DNA from 4 places in the Rouxiella sp. Mn2063 genome. Region 1 is predicted to be linked to each of the others. Evidence: riboswitches for the same ligand, from Rfam matches in the RefSeq annotation. Region 1 holds a riboswitch; each other region holds the start of a gene.
The links. A riboswitch is a leader RNA that binds a small molecule or an ion and turns the genes downstream of it on or off. The one in region 1 is predicted to bind thiamine pyrophosphate.
Positions count from the first base shown of each region.

Region 2: it holds a riboswitch for thiamine pyrophosphate, as region 1 does, so the genes downstream of both, thiM (hydroxyethylthiazole kinase) here and thiB (thiamine ABC transporter substrate binding subunit) in region 1, are expected to answer to the same signal.
Region 3: it holds a riboswitch for thiamine pyrophosphate, as region 1 does, so the genes downstream of both, thiC (phosphomethylpyrimidine synthase ThiC) here and thiB (thiamine ABC transporter substrate binding subunit) in region 1, are expected to answer to the same signal.
Region 4: it holds a riboswitch for thiamine pyrophosphate, as region 1 does, so the genes downstream of both, tenA (thiaminase II) here and thiB (thiamine ABC transporter substrate binding subunit) in region 1, are expected to answer to the same signal.

Region 1 covers NZ_JBMOUD010000005.1:174,482-179,705, forward strand. The annotation lists gene ACL9RG_RS10185 (MFS transporter) at 1-361, opposite strand, end outside; gene sgrT (glucose uptake inhibitor SgrT) at 637-837, opposite strand; gene sgrR (HTH-type transcriptional regulator SgrR) at 940-2,601, shown strand; TPP riboswitch at 2,640-2,811, shown strand; gene thiB (thiamine ABC transporter substrate binding subunit) at 2,858-3,844, shown strand; gene thiP (thiamine/thiamine pyrophosphate ABC transporter permease ThiP) at 3,856-5,224, shown strand, end outside.
Region 2 covers NZ_JBMOUD010000010.1:90,103-95,326, reverse strand. The annotation lists gene yegS (lipid kinase YegS) at 1-455, shown strand, start outside; gene thiD (bifunctional hydroxymethylpyrimidine kinase/phosphomethylpyrimidine kinase) at 825-1,640, opposite strand; gene thiM (hydroxyethylthiazole kinase) at 1,640-2,431, opposite strand; TPP riboswitch at 2,466-2,569, opposite strand; gene ACL9RG_RS15425 (hypothetical protein) at 2,932-3,291, shown strand; gene ACL9RG_RS15420 (SIR2 family protein) at 3,847-5,224, opposite strand, start outside.
Region 3 covers NZ_JBMOUD010000025.1:6,151-11,374, reverse strand. The annotation lists gene thiE (thiamine phosphate synthase) at 1-400, opposite strand, end outside; gene thiC (phosphomethylpyrimidine synthase ThiC) at 397-2,361, opposite strand; TPP riboswitch at 2,488-2,611, opposite strand; gene rsd (sigma D regulator) at 2,700-3,215, opposite strand; gene nudC (NAD(+) diphosphatase) at 3,312-4,094, shown strand; gene hemE (uroporphyrinogen decarboxylase) at 4,164-5,224, shown strand, end outside.
Region 4 covers NZ_JBMOUD010000001.1:216,500-221,723, reverse strand. The annotation lists gene ACL9RG_RS00885 (LLM class flavin-dependent oxidoreductase) at 165-1,184, opposite strand; TPP riboswitch at 1,360-1,466, shown strand; gene tenA (thiaminase II) at 1,560-2,252, shown strand; gene ACL9RG_RS00875 (ABC transporter ATP-binding protein) at 2,252-3,007, shown strand; gene ACL9RG_RS00870 (ABC transporter permease) at 3,004-3,789, shown strand; gene ACL9RG_RS00865 (ABC transporter substrate-binding protein) at 3,832-4,764, shown strand; gene ACL9RG_RS00860 (Gfo/Idh/MocA family protein) at 4,829-5,224, opposite strand, start outside.

The sequences.
Region 1 (5,224 bases):
CGAACAATTGCGGCATCGCGGCACTGGCCATCGCGGCTAACAATACGCCTAAGGTAATCAGCACCAAATAATCGCGGCTAAAGGCGAAGACTACACTGTTGCCAATTGCCATCAATGTACAAAAAACTAACAGCTTACGCCGATCGCCCCGGTTATCAGAACGTTTGGCAAGTAAAAAGCTTACCGCAATCCCTGCAACGGCATTGACGGTATAAAACAGTCCAACCCATATCGGTTTGGCATGAACCTCATTGGTCAGAAACAAACTCAAGGTTGGGTTTTGCAAAGCACCAGCGATGCCCGTCAAAAAAGAACACAGCAGGAAAACGACAAACACAGAATTAAAACGGGGCTTATGCATGATTCCTTCCCAGAAAGCGCTAGCGCCAATAAATAAAGCCAACAGTGTAGAGATTTTTTATTCAGATGACAGAGCAATAATGGCAGATAAGTATCCACCAATAGAATTAAAAAAAACCAGTGAGTTGCCCCACTGGTTGGCGAATTGCACCATTACTCAGAAAATTTCACGATACCCAAAATAATTGGCGTTGCATCAAGGCGGCAAGGAACCCCATCCCGAAACTTACTTAAGTAAGTTTCGGGTAAGTCACCATGGCCAACGCAGAAACGACGTTAAGTATGACGGGTATAGGTATGTTGGCAGCACTGCTCGTCATCAAGAGACTCAATATTCCACTGCATCAAATGTTCCAGTGTCTGCATGCGGAAGTTTTCAGGAATAATCGACAGACAATTAGCTTTGCTTTGGCTCTCCTGCGCAGCTATCGCAGCAAAATAACGCTGATAGAAACGGGCAATCAATGTGCTATTCATCTTTCTCTCCCGGGTTTCACTCGCCTGCTTACATAGCGCAAATTATCAGCGTATTATGAGGAAAAATAAATTGAACACTTGCTCTTACGGAGTTCCTCTTTTATGCCTTCATCTCGTCTACAGCAGCAATTTATTCGGTTATGGAAAAGTTGCCAGGGTCAGCAAATTGATACCACATTGCAGGCACTATCAGAGGTACTCAGCTGCTCGCGTCGCCACGTGCGCTCACTGCTAAGCAGCATGCAGGAAGAGGGTTGGCTCACTTGGCAAGCCGAGGCTGGGCGAGGAAAACGCTCGCGGCTGACTTTCCTGTTCACTGGGCTTTCTCTGCAACAACAGCGGGCTGAGGAGCTATTGGATCAGGATCGCATCGAGCAGTTAGTACAATTGGTTGGCGATAAAAAACTGGTGCGCCAAATGCTGTTATCACAAGTGGGGCGCAGTTTCCGCCAAGGCAAGCATATCCTGCGGGTACTCTATTACCGTTCATTACTTAATCTCCAGCCCGGCACCATGCTACGCCGTTCTGAAACTCACTTAGCTCGGCAGATATTTAACGGTCTGATTCGAATAAATGAGGAAAATGGGGAAATAGAAGGCGACCTCGCTCACCACTGGCAGCAAATCAGCCCGCTACATTGGCGCTTTTATTTACGCCCGGCGATCCATTTTCATCACGGCCGAGAGTTGGCAATGGCCGATATCACCAGCACCTTTGCTGAATTGCGCGAACATCGACTGTTTACTCACCTCAAGCGCGTGGAATCCACCATCGCAAATGTGATTGATATCCATCTCCATCACCCCGATCGCTGGCTGCCGTGGTTACTCGGTAACGCTCATGCCATGATCCTACCGCAAGAGTGGCGCACCTTGCCGGACTTCGCCCGGCAGCCTATCGGCACCGGCCCTTATTCGGTGATCCGTAACCAACAGACCCAACTAAAAATTCGCGCCTTCGATGAATATTTTGGTTACCGGGCATTGATTGATGAAGTGAACATTTGGGTGCTGCCAGAACTCACAGAAGAGCTGGTACATTCCGGCGTACAGCTTCAGGCCGACGAATCAGATAACGACGAATTGGAGAGCCGTTTGGAAGAAGGTTGCTATTGTTTGATGTTCGATCGCCGCTCAGAAATTGGCAACGATCCGGAAATCCGCGAATGGCTATGCGAATTGATTAACCCGATAGCCCTGCTTAATGCCGCCTCACCGACCTATCAACGCTATTGGTCTCCGGCTTTTGGCCTGTTGCCACGTTGGCATCACCGCCGCTTGCGCCCCAGCAAATCAAAACCAGAACATTTACGCGAAGTAACCTTAACCTTCTATGGCGATCACGCTGAATGCGACTCTTTGTGCCAGACAATTACCCCGCTGCTAGCGGCGGAAGGAATCACCTTACATAAGCAAGTTATCAACTATGATCAATGGCATAAAGGCGAAGCAAAAAGTGATTTATGGCTGGGCAGCGTCAATTTCACCCTGCCGATTGAGTTCTCACTATTTACTACTTTGCTTGAGGTTCCTTTAATTCAACATTGCCTCGACCATGATTTGCAGCAAGATGCCATGAAATGGCGCGCCGGCGAGCTGCAACTCGCGGAGTGGGCACAAGGATTAGTTAACGACAACCATCTTCATCCCCTATTCCACCACTGGCTAGTTCTGCAAGGACAGCGCAGCATGCGCGGGGTCAGAATGAATACCCTCGGGTGGTTTGACTTCAAATCCGCCTGGTTTGTACCACCGGATGCATAGCCTACTTTCACCCAAGGCTATTAACCTCTAGAATAAGCACGTTCTCAACGGGGTGCTAATAAGACTCACATTGTTGCCAATAGACCGATTCGCGTAAAGATCAAGCATCGCGACCCCGCGTTTAAGGCACAACTGATTTTATCGGCTGAGATAGACCCGTCGAACCTGAACCGGTTAACACCGGCGGAGGGATTTGAGACTCTGCTCCTCGCTGACTCAAAATCCTTTGCCTCGCCTATTTTCTTTGGAGTGCAAAGTGTTGAAAAAATTACTGCCCTGCCTGTTATTGGTTGCCGCTCCGGCATTTGCAGCCAAACCTGTTTTAACCGTCTATACCTATGATTCCTTCTCAGCTGATTGGGGCCCAGGCCCGGCAATCAAAAAAGCCTTTGAGGCGCAGTGCGGTTGTGAGCTGAAATATGTGGCGCTGGAAGATGGCGTGTCGCTGCTTAATCGCCTGCGTATGGAAGGGAAAAATAGCCCGGCAGATGTGGTGGTAGGATTAGATAACAATTTGCTGCAATCGGCAGAACAAACCGGCCTGTTTGCTGAGCCGACCGCCACTCAAGCCACGCTGGATATTCCCGGTGGTTGGAGTGACAAAACCTTTGTGCCTTATGATTATGGCTACTTCGCCTTTGTGTATAACAAAGATAAGCTGAAAAACCCGCCAAAAAGCCTCGACGAGCTGATCAATAGCAAGCAACCGTGGAAGATCATTTATGAAGATCCGCGCACCAGTACGCCTGGACTCGGATTACTGCTGTGGATGCAGAAAGTCTATGGCGATAAAGCACCTGAAGCTTGGCAGAAGCTGGCCGCCAAAACGGTCACCGTGACCAAAGGCTGGAGCGAAGCTTATGGCCTGTTCCTTAAAGGGGAAAGCGATCTGGTACTGAGTTACACCACATCTCCGGCCTACCATATTATTGAAGAGAAGAAAGACAGCTACGCAGCGGCGAAGTTTAGCGAAGGCCATTATATGCAAGTTGAGGTTGCCGGGCAGTTGAAAGCCAGTAAACAGCCGCAACTGGCCGCCGAGTTTATGAAGTTTGTGGTAAGCCCAGGCTTCCAGAACGCGATCCCAACTGGCAACTGGATGTATCCATCGGTTAGCACCTCACTGCCAGCCGCCTATAGCCAACTGGTTGTGCCTGCGGTTGCGCTGCGATACAGCGCCAAAGAGGTAGCTGAAAATCGTGGCAAGTGGATTGCACAGTGGCAGAACGCCGTTAGCCATTGATTAATCGACTCATGAATCAATCTACAACCCGTCAGCCAGCGATCCCTCGCTGGCTGTGGCCCGGCGTTATCGCCGGGCTGATGATCCTGCTGGTCGCGCTGCTCACATTAGGGTCACTGTATCGCCATGCGCCGACGCTTTCGATAGCATCGATATGGCAAGACGCCTATCTGTTACACGTGATCCGCTTTACCTTTTGGCAGGCGCTGCTTTCCGCGCTGTGTTCTGTACTCCCGGCAATATTTTTAGCCCGCGCGCTTTATCGTCGCCGTTTTCCAGGTCGTCAGATATTGCTGCGGCTATGTGCCATGACCTTGGTACTGCCAGTTCTGGTGGCGGTGTTCGGTATTCTTAGTGTCTATGGCAGGCAAGGATGGTTGGCGCAACTTTTCGGCTGGCTGGGCGTGGATTATCATTTTTCCCCTTATGGGCTACAGGGCATCTTGTTAGCCCATGTGTTCTTCAATTTGCCTCTCGCCAGCCGCCTATTACTGCAATCTTTAGAAAACATCGCCGTTGAGCAGCGTCAGCTTGCGGCGCAATTAGGCATGAACGGTTGGCAACAGTTTCGCTTTGTCGAGTGGCCCGCACTGCGCAGACAAATTCTACCGGCAGGTGCGCTGATTTTCATGCTGTGCTTCGCCAGTTTCGCCACCGTGCTATCACTTGGCGGCGGCCCAAAAGCGACGACTATCGAACTGGCTATCTATCAGGCGTTGAGCTATGACTATGATCTTGGACGCGCTGCGCTGCTGGCCATCATCCAGTTGGTTTGCTGCCTCGGACTGGTGTTATTAAGCCAAAAACTCAGCCAGGCGTTGCCGGTTGGCCATACCCACGCTCAGCGCTGGCGTAATCCGCAGGATAACCTCTGGCAACGAGGCAGTGATGCGCTGCTGATCCTCTTCGCACTATTATTAATTCTACCGCCGCTCTTGGCGGTGATCGTTGACGGCGCTAACCGCGCCATGCTGGAAGTATTGCAACAACCCGCCTTGTGGCACGCCTTTTGGACCTCATTACGCATTGCAACAGGCAGCGGGTTACTTTGTCTGCTATTGACCATGATGCTGCTATGGAGCAGTCGTGAGTTACGTTTGCGCCAGCGCAAAGGCTACGCGCTGAGTCTGGAACTGTCTGGAATGCTTATTCTGGCGATGCCGGGGATTGTATTAGCGACAGGCTTCTTTTTACTGCTTAGCGATACCCTTGGCATTCCGCACTCGCCTTGGGTGGTGGTGATCCTGACGAATGCATTAATGGCTATCCCTTATGCGTTAAAGGTGTTGGATAACCCAATGCGCGACGTGGCAGAACGTTATAACCAGCTTTGTGTATCACTCGACATGCGCGGCTGGTCACGCTTACGCTGGGTGGAAC
Region 2 (5,224 bases), on a different contig from region 1:
CAGAGACGCCGGCCCTGCTGAAATCGGCATTAGGAAGCGCCTCTTATTTTATTCACGGTCTATTGCGACTCGATACGCTAAAAGTAGACCGCTGTGAATTTCGTGGCCCAGATTTTTGCTGGTCTGGTGACGTATTAGTCATGGGAATCGGGAATGGTCGGCAAGCAGGCGGTGGGCAAGAAATCTGTCCCGATGCCCTGATTAATGATGGCTTATTGCAACTACGATTACTCACCTCAGAAGAGCTATTGCCTGCATTTGTGCGCAGCTTGGTAAAAGGTGAAGAGAATAAAAATATTATCTCCACATCCCTGCCTTGGCTGGAAATTAGCGCCCCTCACGACATTACATTTAATCTCGACGGTGAACCGTTAAAAGGCACCCATTTCCGTATTGAGGTTTTAGCTGGCGCCATTGAGTGTCGATTACCGCCGCAATGTCCATTACTGGCCTGACACTCAATCCAGCGTCGGGGATTTTTATCGGCATATAACAATATGGTGAACGTTCGGCCGCTTATTAATACCCAGTAATATGCATATTACGCCGAACGCGACCGGCAGGGGCTTTTCAGCGAAAGCCCCTGCACCCAACGCCTTGCGCTTAGCTTATCGGGTCGCTGCGCGACTGCCCGTGCTTACTGCTTCGGCCTTACGGGTCGGCTGAGACGGGCGTCCCTGCCCGGCTCAACCTAAAGCAGACTTCCTTGTCTGCTTTCCCCTGGCCTCATTCGTTCGCTTGGCCGATAAGATGCGCTGTTTAAGGTCAAGGTCAAGATCAAGGACAAGGTCGAGATTAATATTAAAGCCAAGGCGCGGCGTTTTTTACCACCAGCGGTGGAAGTGGTGGACGGGGCCGATGCCGTGGCCGACTTCTAGTGAATCGGCTTGGAGTAATGCTTGTTGTAGGTAGTCTTTTGCTGCCTGTACGGTGCTTATCCAGTCGTTATGGCGCGGGCGCAGGGCCGCAAGGGCGGCGGAGAGTGTGCAGCCGGTGCCGTGTGTGTGACGGGTGTTAACTCGAGGCGCGGTGAAGCGTTGACGGTAGTCGGCGGTGATCAGCCAATCCGGGCTTTCGCTGTCGCTCAGATGACCGCCCTTCATTAATACCGCCTCACAGCCCATGGTCAGCAATGCTTCGCCTTGCTGACACATTTCTTGCTCACTGGTGGCAATAGGCGAGTCGAGCAGCGCCGCGGCTTCAGGTAAGTTTGGGGTAATGATAGAGACTTGCGGCAGCAGTAAACGGCGCAACGCGTCGACAGCATCGGGGGATAACAGCGGATCGCCGCTTTTCGCCAGCATAACCGTATCAAGCACCACAAACTCTGGAGCCTGCCCCAGTTGACGATGACGCAGCAATCCCTGCGCCACCGCTTCTACAATCGCTACGTTATCCAACATGCCGATTTTGGCGCTGTCGATACGCACATCGCCCAAGACTGAATCTAGCTGTGCGCCAACAAATTCAGCGTCGATATGATACACCGACTGCACACCGCGGGTGTTTTGCGCGACGAGCGCGGTAACAACGCTGGTACCATAAGCCGCCAGCGCTGAAAAAGCTTTGAGATCCGCCTGAATACCTGCGCCGCCGCTTGGATCGGTTCCTGCAATGGTCAATGCATTAATCCGTTTCATTACAGTACCTCCCCTTGCAGGGTATACAGCTCATCTAAAAACGCAGGCACAAAACTGCCCGGACCTCGCACCGCTGCACAGGCACGTTCACCGGCGCAGGACATTACCCGACACGCGGCAGCGACATGTTGTAATCTCTCACCCGGTAAGGCAACAAACGCGGCGACCACGGCAGAAAGCGAACAACCGGTGCCGACTACGCGCGTCATCAATTGATGACCGCCAGTCACGGCATAGGTTTTCTCACCGTCGGTGACATAGTCGGTTTCCCCCGTAACCGCCACGACAGCGCCGGTTTGCTGTGCCAAGGCTTGTGCCGCAGGCAACGCCGCTAAAGAGTCGTCGGCACTGTCTACGCCCCGCCCGCTAGAATTCATTCCGCTTAATGCCATGATTTCTGAAGCGTTACCACGAATGGCGGCAGGACGAAGGCTCAACAGCTGATGGCAGAACTCGCTGCGCCAATGCAATCCACCGACGGCAACGGGATCGAGCACCCAAGGCGTTGCCGCTTGATTTGCCGCCGTAATTGCTGCCAGCATGGCATCGGCGACAGGTTGCGTCAGGGTACCGACATTGACCAATAACCCACTGGCGATCGCGCTAAATTGCGCCGCCTCACGCGGGTCTGTCACCATCGCCGGTGATGCACCCACCGCAAGCAATACGTTAGCAGTAAAAGATTGCACTACATCGTTGGTAAGACAGTGAACAAGAGGGGAAGCAGCTCGCAGTTGCTGCAAAGAATCGGCGGCGAGTGCGCCAGAAAATACGATAGGTCGAGCGTTCATGAATCTCCCAACCGGCGTTCAAGAAGGGGTACCGGTTGAGATACCTCGACTTCCCTACGCTGGCATTATCCAGATCAGGTGGTACGGGTATTTCTCAGCCTTCTAACGATTTGCAGAAGGGCACCCCGAGTCATTTAAATCAAAAACTTGCGATTACGTCCCGTTAATCACTATTCTGGATCATGCCAGCAGGAAGCCAAAGACTCAACCATAAAAAAATGCTATATATCTCAACCTGTGCCCCATAAAAAAACGACAAAAATGGTCGAATTGCAGCCTCTTGTCCTTCGTTGTCGCTGTTCGTTAATGCAGAACCGGAACGTAATGTATGTGTATGTATTAGATTTGATTAGGGAAACTAAGAGTTTTAAGACGTATAGCAAAGGTGTGGATATGAACGAATTATTGGAGTATGTAAGGATGGCACATCTATCAACCTTAACAAGTTGATTTTAAATAAATAATCGAGTAAAAAACATGTTTTTACAAAGGAGAATAAAATGTCTAGTGGAGTATTAACATTGGGTGCATCTAAAGAACTACAAAATATCAACATTTCCACGAATAATGGCAGAGAATTTATAATAAATATATACAAAGAACAAACCGGCTTTTCAGGTGATATGGTTATATTAGATAGAATATCTGGGACTAGTATATACCATCTTATATCTCAGTTAAAATCTAATGTTTGTGATATTTTCTCAGATGGTATTGATAACGTGCTTACTTACTTATGTCAATACAATGATGCAATCAGCGACATACACAATCCGTGCAACACACCGTTTATAGCCCCCCTCGACCAAAACGAAATCATTAAAAATAAAAGTATTTCCCTAAGTGTTAGGGTTAATTAAAAGTAAAGCTGGGTTAATTTCGGCTATTATGCTTTTCATTGATGCTCATAGTAAGCAAGGGTCGCCCCTCCTAGCTGCATTGAGGCTCAACATAGTTTTGAATTTGCTTTGAGTATACTATTGATGAACAATCGTAACATTTTTAATTAATATTAAAAGGTGAGCCATTTGGCTCGCCTTTTTTACTTCACAAAAGTCTAATCAATAGTTGGATAAAGGCCCGATTTTCTAGTCTTAAAATGTAAACTTAAGCGAGAAGGCTCAATTTAGGCCAAGTTATGAGAATGAATAGTGTTTTAATTTGTGCAGTAACTAGGTGGGAAAAATCACCATGAAAAACCTGGGCAAACAGGAACTGCAAGGCGGGAAGTGGCTTTGTACTTTCGAAAATAGCATTTATATGTTTATGCGAAGACCCGTTCTCAATCATGCCCGTACTAGAAGACGTTCGACACACCCGAGAACGAAAAGTAAAATATGAGAGTGATATCAATCACTCTCATATAGCTTATAATTAGATGAGTGTATAATTAAATCAAAGCATTACCAACCATTTCATTCAGCATATTTTTTAAAATCATATACACAGAGCAAACGCCGGTAATCGGTACCTTTCTTATCTGCCATTGCTCGCAAAAGCATCTCTACCTCATCAAGTACAATCCTATCGTTCCAAGCAGACCAAATTATGGCATTTATTTTATTTGTGCGAGTGATTAAATCATCAGAATATATATCATTCAAATCCTCATGCATGGAGTGAACAGAAGTAGGTAAACCAGCAAGATACTCTTCGATTTTTCTTATTTGTTGTGCTTTGAGAGAGTTACATTTTTCAAGATCTCTGCAGATCATACAAAAACCATAAACAGGAAACCACTGCGTTGAGGCAATATTAATCTTATCAATGAGTTGCAGCAACTGATGATTAGACTCATCGATAATATCAAAGTAATCTGACATAAAACTAGAGGAGTTTTTATGCTCATACTTTATAGAATTACTTGATCCAATTACTAGTATTTTGTCGCTATTATTAAGAGAATCAATGTCTTCAGTAATGTTAACTTTAATACTAGTTCCATCATCATGAACACCAGAATATATATCTTTAACTATGCTTTGTACCTTTCTTATATCCATTGCAGATACAGGTAAATTTAAATTTGATAAAGATCGATAAATTTCGACAAAATCATCCGTCTTTATTTTATTTATTCTTATCGTAGAAAATCCTTCCAAATCGATGTCGTGCTCACTTATCTCATGAGACATAGAGCCTTGTTCAAACTCTACTAAAAGGAAGTTATCTCTTATCCGCTGAGCCGTTAACGAATTTGGTTCGACATAAGTAAAAATGGTTTTAAGTAAACTCTTAATATTTTCATCACCAATACCATACCCCATAAATATAATTGGGTTATGTATAAATATTGAGAGTAACTGAGCGCGAATTAACTCGTACTTATTATCAAAATGAGTGTAATCCTCTTCAGTTATAATTACTTTTGATGCATCCTTATTACAACCATGTATTTTATAAACCGAACCATAAGGATTGCTCAATAAAATATCGTTTCCTACCAATGCCTCAAAGCCAAATACATCCTCAATGAGGCCATCATAATTAGTAGTTATTACCGAACCAATATTTTTCCTTATTTTCTTTAATTCAGCCAACTCTTCTCTTTTTTCTTCTCTATAAATTAAGCTTTCAACCAACTTAGAAATATAAATCTTGAATCGACTTAGATTATTTTCATGCTCCATCTCAGCATAAAAAACATCATTAATATCTTTAAATTTCCCATTCCGATCCTCGCCCAAAGACTTATTAAAAGCCTTTTCTAATTTTGTTGCAATTAGGGCATAGTTATACTTCCCACCAATTTGACACTCAGCTTTGATATCTAGGTAAAACTCGTTATTTCCT
Region 3 (5,224 bases), on a different contig from region 1:
AGATATGTCCCAGTGCAATATAAGAGGGCTGAGCTGATATTGCGCGCGCCAGCTCCGCATCGTCATGCGTAGACAGACCTAGCCGCAAACCGGCGTCATGAATAGCGATTAAATCTGCACTATCCAAGTCTTCCTGCCCAAGATGTACGCCGTAAGCCTGATGTTTTACGGCCAGTTGCCAATAGTCGTTGATGAATAACCGTGCCTGATAACGTCGCCCGAGTGTAATGGCGGCAGCAATGGTCTCTTCAACCTGAGAGTCTGCTAAATCTTTGATGCGCAATTGCAGTGTTTTGACGCCAGCTTGCAACAGACGATCAATCCATTCCAGACTATCAACGACGGGATAGAGACCAAGCCTGAAAGAGGTCGCTGGGAAGGGGCGCGCAGGGAGAATCATGGGGTGACCTTATGAGTTGCTGGGTGATAAAGCTCGCTACCGCGAGAACGAAATTCGGCGGACATCTGCTCCATGCCCGATTGTGCGACGGTAATAGGTTGTCCTTTGGCTTCTAACGCTGCGGCATAATCACGAACATCTTGGGTAATTTTCATTGAGCAGAATTTAGGGCCGCACATGGAGCAGAAATGGGCGACTTTGCCCGATTCTTGCGGCAGGGTCTCATCGTGATAGGCGCGTGCCGTGGCGGGATCGAGTGCCAGATTAAATTGATCTTCCCAGCGGAATTCAAAACGGGCTTTTGACATGGCGTTATCACGAATTTGTGCGCCGGGATGGCCTTTTGCCAGATCGGCGGCATGAGCGGCAATTTTGTAAGTGATAAGCCCCTGTTTGACATCCTCTTTATTTGGCAGACCAAGGTGCTCTTTCGGGGTGACGTAACACAGCATGGCGCAACCAAACCAGCCGATCATGGCTGCGCCAATCCCTGAGGTGAAGTGATCATAACCGGGGGCAATATCTGTCGTCAGTGGGCCAAGCGTATAGAAAGGTGCTTCATGACAATGTTCTAACTGTTCCGTCATATTGCGGCGGATCATCTGCATAGGAATGTGGCCAGGGCCTTCAATCATGACTTGAACATCGTATTCCCAAGCGATTTTTGTTAGTTCCCCTAAGGTGTGCAATTCGGCAAACTGGGCTTCATCGTTGGCATCCTGGATGGAGCCTGGGCGCAGACCATCGCCTAAGGAAAGAGAAACATCATATGCTGCGCAGATTTCACAAATTTCCCGGAAGTGCAGGTAGAGGAAGCTTTCCTGATGATGGGATAGACACCACTTAGCCATAATTGAGCCGCCGCGCGACACAATGCCTGTAAGACGCTTGGCTGTCATCGGCACATAGCGCAATAACACACCTGCATGGATAGTAAAGTAGTCAACGCCTTGTTCTGCTTGTTCTAGCAAGGTATCGCGGAAGACTTCCCAGTTCAGATCTTCGGCAATTCCGTTAACTTTCTCTAGCGCCTGATAAATTGGCACCGTTCCTATTGGCACCGGGCTATTGCGCAATATCCATTCTCTGGTCTCATGAATATAGCGGCCGGTCGATAAATCCATCACAGTGTCTGCGCCCCAGCGTGTTGACCACACCAGTTTCTCCACCTCTTCCTCAATTGAAGAGGTCACGGCTGAGTTGCCGATATTGGCATTCACTTTGACCAGAAAATTACGGCCAATGATCATCGGCTCAGATTCTGGATGGTTGATATTTGCTGGAATGATTGCCCGTCCAGCCGCGACCTCCTGGCGGACAAATTCGGCGGTAATGTTGGCAGGTAAATGGGCGCCAAAACTTTCGCCGGGATGCTGCTGGCGTAATACATCGCTACGGATGCGTTCCCTGCCCATATTTTCCCGAATAGCGATAAATTCCATTTCTGGCGTAATAACGCCACGGCGTGCGTAATGTAATTGAGTGACGTTTTTGCCGGCTAATGCCTTTCGCGGGCGAGGCAGACAGTCAAAACGTAAATGATCCAGACCTTCGTCAGATAAACGTTGCTGGGTAAAATCTGAACTGACATAGGACAACTGTTCAGTGTCTTGACGAGCCTCAATCCAGGGAGCGCGAAGCTTCTCTAAGCCGCGATGCACATCAATATCAGCGTTAGGATCGCCATATGGGCCAGATGTGTCATAAACCGGGATGGCTTCGTTATCTTCAAAGATAGGATCGTCTTTACTACCGCCGACCAAGGTTGGCGCGAGTTGAATTTCGCGGATCGGTACCTGCACGCTAGGGTGTTCACCTTGTAAGTAGCGACGTACAGAGTTGGGGAAGGTGACACCTTGCAGGCTGTCGATAAACTCTTGCGCTTGAGCGCGTTGTTCTCGACGATTACTGGTTTTTTTTACTGCTGGCGATATTTTTGACGATGATGATGAACTGGACATAGCAACTTCCTCTTAAGTAACCGAATCTAGGATTCGATGGAGAATTGCTTGTCTGGAGGTGTACTGCGGGAGTAAAAGCGATGAGCCAGGCGGTTTACTCATTGAATGAGTCAACGGACTGAAACGCAGTTGATTACTCTTGTTCCCTTCGCGGGTACTAACCCGATCAGGTTCCGCGGATCCCGAATTAACGGTCTCAGCCTGGCTTGACTCATAACGAGCTAAGCGCTAGGCACTCCGACAAGAAAAAGCCTCAAAACTTGAGGCCGATTTATCTAATCCAATATACGAGGACGAATGTAAAACACAACCCCGAACTGGGGATTTCCTCTAAAGTATTATGCTGGTCGCTCCATCATTGCCTCGCTATTCGCGATAGGCAGCGAAGGGTGGGCTGAATCAAGTGCCAGAATAATAAGCTGATCTTCAAGTACAAAACGCGCATCCAATGCTTCGCCGATATCGGATAATGCATAGTGAAAGGCAAAAGCATTATCGTCATCAATGTCCGTATCGGTGTAACTGTCATGGAAAGCCATCACCATTTCAGTATTACGTTCCAGAGCGGGATAGATTTTTGCTGCGGCGAGTTTTTGTGCTTTATTAGCATCACCAACCTCTTCAACCAGGCGTTGATAGCGGTGGAAGTGTCCGGCTGATAGGTAATCCACAAGATTATGGCAAAAGTTGTCCAATGCCTTTTCGTTGAGTGGAGTATGCTTTTCTTTTTTGGGTTTCAGGCCGACCAGTGTGCAGTAGGCGACCAGTAATTCTTTGCGTGCTTGTAGCCATTGATCAATAAACTCATTACTGCCACCAACGCGTTGGGTCAGTCTTTCCAGACGTATTAGCATAGGTTGACTCCGTGAGTAATAGTAGGTAACAAAAAGTTACTAAAGTAAATCCTACTTACCAGATTGTCAGTGTAGCCGAGGTAACGCAATAGCATTATGGAATTAAAAATAACTGATCAACATAATGGCTGGTGGGTTGTCAGCCATGAAGGCAAGTTGTGGTTGCCTCAAGGAGAGCTGCCTTTTGGTAATGCGCAGACCTTCTCTTTGGTTAATTGTACCGGGCGACAAATTGGTGAATGGCAGGGCTCACCTGTCTGGATGGTTCGCCAGCCAATGAATAACCACATGACTTCTGCCAGGCAGCTACTGGGAATAGATCGCGGGTTGTTCCAATTGATCGGCCGTGGCGTGCAACTGGCAGAGTTTTATCGCTCGCATCAATTTTGCGGCTACTGCGGACATGAGATGCATGTTAGCAAAACGGAATGGGCGGCGCTTTGTGGCCATTGTCACGAGCGTTATTACCCGCAGATAGCGCCTTGTATTATTGTGGCGATCCGTAAAGGTAATGAGATTCTTCTTGCACAACACGTGCGCCATCGTGGCGGTGTGCATACCGTATTGGCCGGTTTCGCCGAAGTGGGTGAAACGCTTGAAGAGACCGTGGCGCGCGAGGTCATGGAAGAGAGCAATATTCGGGTCAAAAATGTGCGTTATGTAAGCTCGCAGCCTTGGCCATTCCCTAACTCGTTGATGATGGCCTTTATGGCTGACTACGACAGCGGAGAGATTGTCCATGATCCGAAAGAGCTATTAAACGCCGGTTGGTATCGTTATGACGCGTTACCTTTATTGCCGGCCGTTGGTACTATCGCTCGCCGCCTGATTGAAGATACCGTGGTTCTGTGCCGCGCCGAAGAAGACATCGAGAGTTAGCGTGCTACAATCGCCAGATATTATTTGCTGAGCCTAAATCGACAGTCGTTATAAAGGACCCTGCCAAGAATGAATGAGTTAAAGAACGATCGCTATCTGCGTGCGCTGTTACGTCAGCCGGTAGATGTCACCCCAGTTTGGATGATGCGTCAGGCTGGCCGCTATTTGCCAGAGTACAAGGCGACTCGCGCTCAGGCCGGTGACTTTATGTCGCTGTGCAAAAATGCTGAATTGGCTTGCGAAGTGACTTTGCAACCTTTGCGTCGTTACCCGCTAGATGCGGCAATCTTATTCTCAGATATTCTGACAATTCCTGATGCGATGGGACTAGGTCTCTATTTTGAAGCCGGTGAAGGCCCGCGTTTCTCATCACCCCTGACCAGCTATGCCGATGTGGCTAAGCTGCCAATTCCTGATCCAGAAGTCGAATTGGGCTATGTGATGAATGCGGTGCGTACTATACGCCGTGAGCTGAAAGGTGAGGTACCGTTGATTGGTTTCTCCGGCAGCCCGTGGACGCTGGCGACGTATATGGTAGAAGGTGGTAGCAGTAAAGCATTTACCAAAATTAAAAAAATGATGTATGCCGAACCTGCCACATTGCATCTGTTGCTGGATAAGCTGGCCGATAGCGTCATTCTCTATCTTAATGCTCAAATTAAAGCAGGCGCTCAGTCGCTGATGATCTTCGATTCATGGGGCGGTGTATTAACGGGCCGCGATTACATCGAATTCTCGCTCAATTACATGCACAAAATTGTCGATGGGCTGATTCGTGAATACGATGGCCGTCGTGTACCAGTCACGTTATTCACTAAAGGCGGTGGTCAATGGCTTGAAGCTATTGCTGCGACCGGCTGTGATGCGCTGGGCCTGGATTGGACCACCGATATCGGCGATGCTCGCCGCCGTGTAGGCGACAACGTTGCCTTGCAAGGGAATATGGACCCGTCAATGCTATATGCCGCGCCTGAACGCATTGAGGAAGAAGTGGCAAATATTTTGGCGAGTTACGGCCAGGGCAATGGACATGTATTCAATCTGGGGCACGGTATCCACCAGGATGTCCCGCCAGAGCACGCCGGTGCTTTCGTCGAAGCGGTTCACCGTTTATCTAAACCTTATCACCT
Region 4 (5,224 bases), on a different contig from region 1:
TAGCGGGCAAGAGAAATCGGCCATATTCGGCCGATTCAGGATGAGCCGGACAAGGGGTTCGCCTTAAACCACTTGCCGGGTACGTTCAGTTACGCTGGTATATTACATCTTCTTAATAAACGGCCGAACTGATATGTATATTCTATACACCACAGCAACGCTGCTTATCTCCACCCCAATCCCGGCGCGACATGCTTGAGAATAGACTCAATCACATGGGCGTTGTAATCCACGCCCAATTGGTTAGGGACGGTTAATAGCAACGTGTCGGCTTCGGCGATGGCTTCGTCTTGTGCCAGCTGTTTGATCAACACATCTGGTTCGGCGGCGTAGCTGCGACCGAAGATAGCGCGGCCCTGATCGAGATAGCCAATTTGGTCACCCTGATTACCGCTGCCGCCAAAGTAGGCGCGATCTTGCTGGTTCATCAGCGCAAAGATACTGCGGCTAACCGATACGCGCGGTTCGTGCGCATGGCCAGCCGCTTTCCAGGCGGCACGGTAAGCGCGGATCTGCTGCGCTTGTTGAACATGGAAAGGCTCGCCGGTTTCGTCGCGTTTTAAGGTTGAGCTTTGCAAATGCATACCCAGCTTAGCCGCCCAAACGGAGGTGGCGGTTGAACCGGCTCCCCACCAGATGCGATCGCGCAGGCCTGCGGAATGTGGTTCGATACGCAACAAGCCCGGTGGGTTAGCGAACATCGGCTCTGGGTTTGGTTCGGCAAATCCTTCACCGCGCAGCACGTCAAGAAACTCTACCGCGTGACGGCGGCCCATATCAGATTCCGTCTCACCGTCTTTTGGCTGATAACCGAAGTATTTCCAGCCATCGATTACCTGCTCAGGAGAACCACGGCTGATACCCAACTGCAAACGTCCGCCAGAAATCAAATCAGCAGCACCGGCATCTTCGGCCATGTACATCGGGTTCTCATAGCGCATATCGATGACGCCGGTCCCTATCTCGATACGTTTAGTTTTCGCGCCGATAGCTGACAACAGCGGGAAAGGTGAGCCGAGCTGACGCGCAAAGTGATGGACACGGAAGTAAGCACCATCGGCACCTAACTCTTCGGCCGCCACGGCCAGGTCGATAGATTGCAGCAGGACATCAGAGGCTGAACGCGTTTGCGATTGCATCGAAGGGGTCCAGTGGCCAAAAGAGAGAAAGCCGATCTTTTTCATAGGGGTAACCTTAAATTTGTATTAATCGGTCTACATTGACAAAAAAGCCCCCGCCTGTTCCACAAAAATCGTAAAAGACAGCACGGCTCAGAAAATTTTGTCGCAAAGCTACCGTCTTCTTCATGTTCTTTGCACGACTTGAGCGTTGTAATCAAAAAATAAATACCGTATAACAAGCTCCTCCGAGGGGTGTCCTGTGACGGGCTGAGATGGTGTTGTGTAGCCGAACCCTTTGAACCTGATCTGGGTCATGCCAGCGAAGGGACGGGTCAGCCACAGCTTTTCGGCTATGGTTTGTTCTACCTCTGCCTCTGCACGCCCGGATCTCCACTTACTTTTGGAGGTCCCATGTTTACATCGCCTATTTCTAAAAAAATGTTCGATACCGGTCTTTATGGTCAATTGCGCCAACAGGCTGGCAGCGATTGGCTGGACTATGTTGAGCACTCTTTTGTGCAACAGCTCGGTGCAGGTACGCTGCCGCAAGCGGCGTTTCGCCGTTATCTGACGCAGGACTATCTGTTCTTGGTGCATTTTGCTCGTGCTTACGCGCTGTTAGCCAGCAAGTTACGTACCCTGCCTGAAATGCGTGCTGCCAGCGCTTCGCTCAACGCCATCGTATCCGAATTGCCTTTGCACGTAGCCTATTGCGCCAGTTGGGGCATCACCGAGCCGGAAATCGCCCTACAGCCCGAAGCCGCAGAAACCATGAACTACACCCGCTATGTGCTCGATATCGGTCACTCTGGCGATGCGCTGGATTTGCTGGTTGCGCTGATGCCTTGCGTGGCGGGTTATGCCGAAATCGGCCTGAACTTACTGAACTCGCCATTAACGGTGATGGAAGGCAATCCGTATGCATCCTGGATCCGCAATTATGCCGATGAGGGGTATTTTGCCGGGGTACAAGCTTCTATCGATCTGTTGGAGCACATTGGCAATCAACGCGGTGCCGAAAAGCGTATGGCCGAGTTGTCCGAGATTTTCACCACCGCCACCCGCCTGGAATCAGCCTTCTGGCAAATGGGACTCAATGCCATCGATAGCGCCGCGGTGCTGCCTGCGTAATGAGTACTTATCACGTAAATAGCGGCACAGTACCGCCCGGCATTAAGGTCAGGGATTTAACGCTGCGCTTTGGTCAGAAAGTGATTTTCGAGCGGTTAAATTTTGATATCGAGAGCGGCCATTTTGTCGCGCTGCTCGGTGCCAGCGGCGCGGGGAAAACCAGTCTGCTGAAGATTATTGCCGGATTAGTCCAGCCGACCTCAGGCAGTGTCATCGGTAGCGATGGCCAGCCGATTAGCCAACGCATCGCCTATATGGGGCAAAAAGACTTGCTCTACCCGTGGCTGACCGTCAGCGAGAATATTACTCTCGGCGCGCGGTTACGTGGCGAAAAGGCTGACCAACAATGGGCCGAGCATCTGCTGGAACGCGTCGGGCTGAGCGGTTATGGCAATACCTTGCCCGCCGCGCTTTCTGGCGGTATGCGTCAGCGCGCCGCCATCGCTCGTACCTTGTATGAGCGCCAACCAATTGTGCTGATGGATGAGCCTTTCTCAGCGCTGGACGCCATTACTCGCGCCATGATCCAAACGCTGGCCTGCGAGCTACTGGCACAGCATACGGTGTTGCTGATCACCCACGACCCTATGGAAGCCTGTCGGCTGGGCCACCGTCTGCTGGTGTTGTCACCCTATCCTGCCGGGATTGATGATTCGCATCAGCTAGTTGGTCAGCCCCCGCGCGCAGCGGACTCTCCCGAGTTGCTAAAAAGTCAGGCGGCGTTGCTGCAACAGTTAGTGAGGGCCGCACAATGACATGGCAAACAAAGAGCTTGCAAGCAGAAGGACGAGCATCACGCGCGCGTCGGGGGTTAACGGTATTTATCGGGCTGATTGTGTTATGGGGATTGCTCTCTTTAAGCAATATTCCCGCATTCCTGATGCCCTCACCTGCCGCAGTGGCACAAGCGCTGTGGGATAACCGGGACTATCTGGCTTATAACACGCTGATCACCGCCTCGGAAATCGCCAGTGGATTGGTGATTGGCGTGCTACTTGGCGTGGTACTGGCATTGTGCATGATCTTCTCTCCGCGCATTCAACGCTGGCTAATGCCGCTGGTCCTCACCAGTCAGGCAATACCGGTGTTTGCCATGGCACCGCTGCTGGTGCTGTGGTTCGGGTTTGGGATGAGCGCCAAAGTGGCGATGGCGGTACTGGTGATCTTCTTCCCGGTCGCCTCTGCATTCTTTGATGGGCTGCGCCGAGTCAATAACGATTACCTCGATTTAGCCCGCACCATGCGTGCCTCCCCCTGGGCACAACTGCGGCACGTGCGTCTCATGGCCGCGTTACCGGCTTTTGGTTCAGGACTGCGCATGGCCGCTGCCGTCGCGCCCATTGGGGCCATCATCGGAGAATGGGTCGGGTCGGCAGCAGGATTAGGTTATGTGATGATCAACGCCAACGCCCGGATGCAGAGCGATGTCTGCTTTGCCGCGCTATTTATTTTGGTACTGATGACCGTGTTGCTATGGCTGGCGGTAGATGCGCTGCTGCTACGCCTGATTAGTTGGGCACCAGAAAGTCATGCATAACGGATCAATAAAATGAAATCTATTAATAGCAAGGGTATAAAAATGATTAAAAAAACGCTCTACGGACTGATTCTCGGCATTGCAGTAGCCACACAAGCCAATGCCGCAGAAAAACTGACGCTAATGCTCGATTGGTATCTGAATCCCGATCACGCGCCGATTATCGTCGCTGAGCAAATCGGCGCGTTCAAAGCCGAAGGGCTGGATGTCAAAATTGTGCCACCTTCTGACCCGTCGCTGCCGCCGCGTATGGTGGCCGCTAAACAGGCAGATCTGGCGATTACCTATCAGCCGCAGCTGCATTTCTTTGCCGATCAGGGTTTGCCGTTAGTTCGGGTTGGGACATTGGTCAATACGCCGCTGGATACCATTATCACGCTGGATAAAAGCATTACATCGCCGGGCAAACTGAAAGGTAAAAAAATCGGTTCGTCGGTCGGTGGCGTTGAGGAAGCCACGCTCGGCACCATGCTGCAACACGATGGAGCCAGCCTGAGTGACGTGAAACTGATTAACGTCAATTTCCAGCTAACCAGCGCGCTGATGGCCGGTCAAGTTGATGCCATCATCGGTGGTTATCGCAATATCGAAGCCTTGGAGTTAAAACTAGCTGGCAAAGATCCGCAAGTCTTTAACGTGGAGGATTATGGCGTTCCGGCTTACGACGAGCTGATTATCGTTGCTAACCGTGATGAAGTCGCGGCACCGAAGATCAAGAAATTCCTCGTCGCATTGCAAAAAGGTACGGATTACCTGCGTGCTCACCCACAAGAAACCTGGCAGGCCTTCGCCAGCACACATCCTGAGCTGAACACCGAGCTGAATAAACAGGCGTGGATGAAATCTATCCCTCTGTTTGCCAGCGATCCAGCCAAGCTCGACAGCAAACGTTATCAGGCTTATGAGCAATTCTTGTTTGATAATAAGCTGATTAAAAAAATCACCCCGGTAGAAAAATACGCGGTGCAATTGTAAGTCTGGCTAAGGTATTTTCCATCCATTGACCCCGCCGATCGCTGACGGGGTCATGCAAAGCTAATTAGATAATCTCTTCCACCGCCACCCAACGCGCCATATCGTGTGATAGTGCGATGGCATCCAGCACTCTCGAGACGCGCCAGCCCTCTTCAAAATCGGGCCACATTGGCGCGTTGGCAGCAACGCCATTGACCAAATCGCGCACTTCAACCGTTTTCATATCGTTGAAACCGATGCCGTGACCGGCACCGTTGCAAAACGCGGCGTAATCAGGGTGCAATGGTCCCGTTAATAAGGTGCGAAATCCCTGGCGGTTGGCCGGATCATCCTGACGATAAAGTTTAAGTTCTGCCATGCGTTCTTGGGTAAAGCTCAGTGCGCCTTTCGTGCCGGTAACGACATAGCTCAGCCCCATTTTGCGCCCACAGGCAACGCGTGAAGTTTCAATGACGCCACG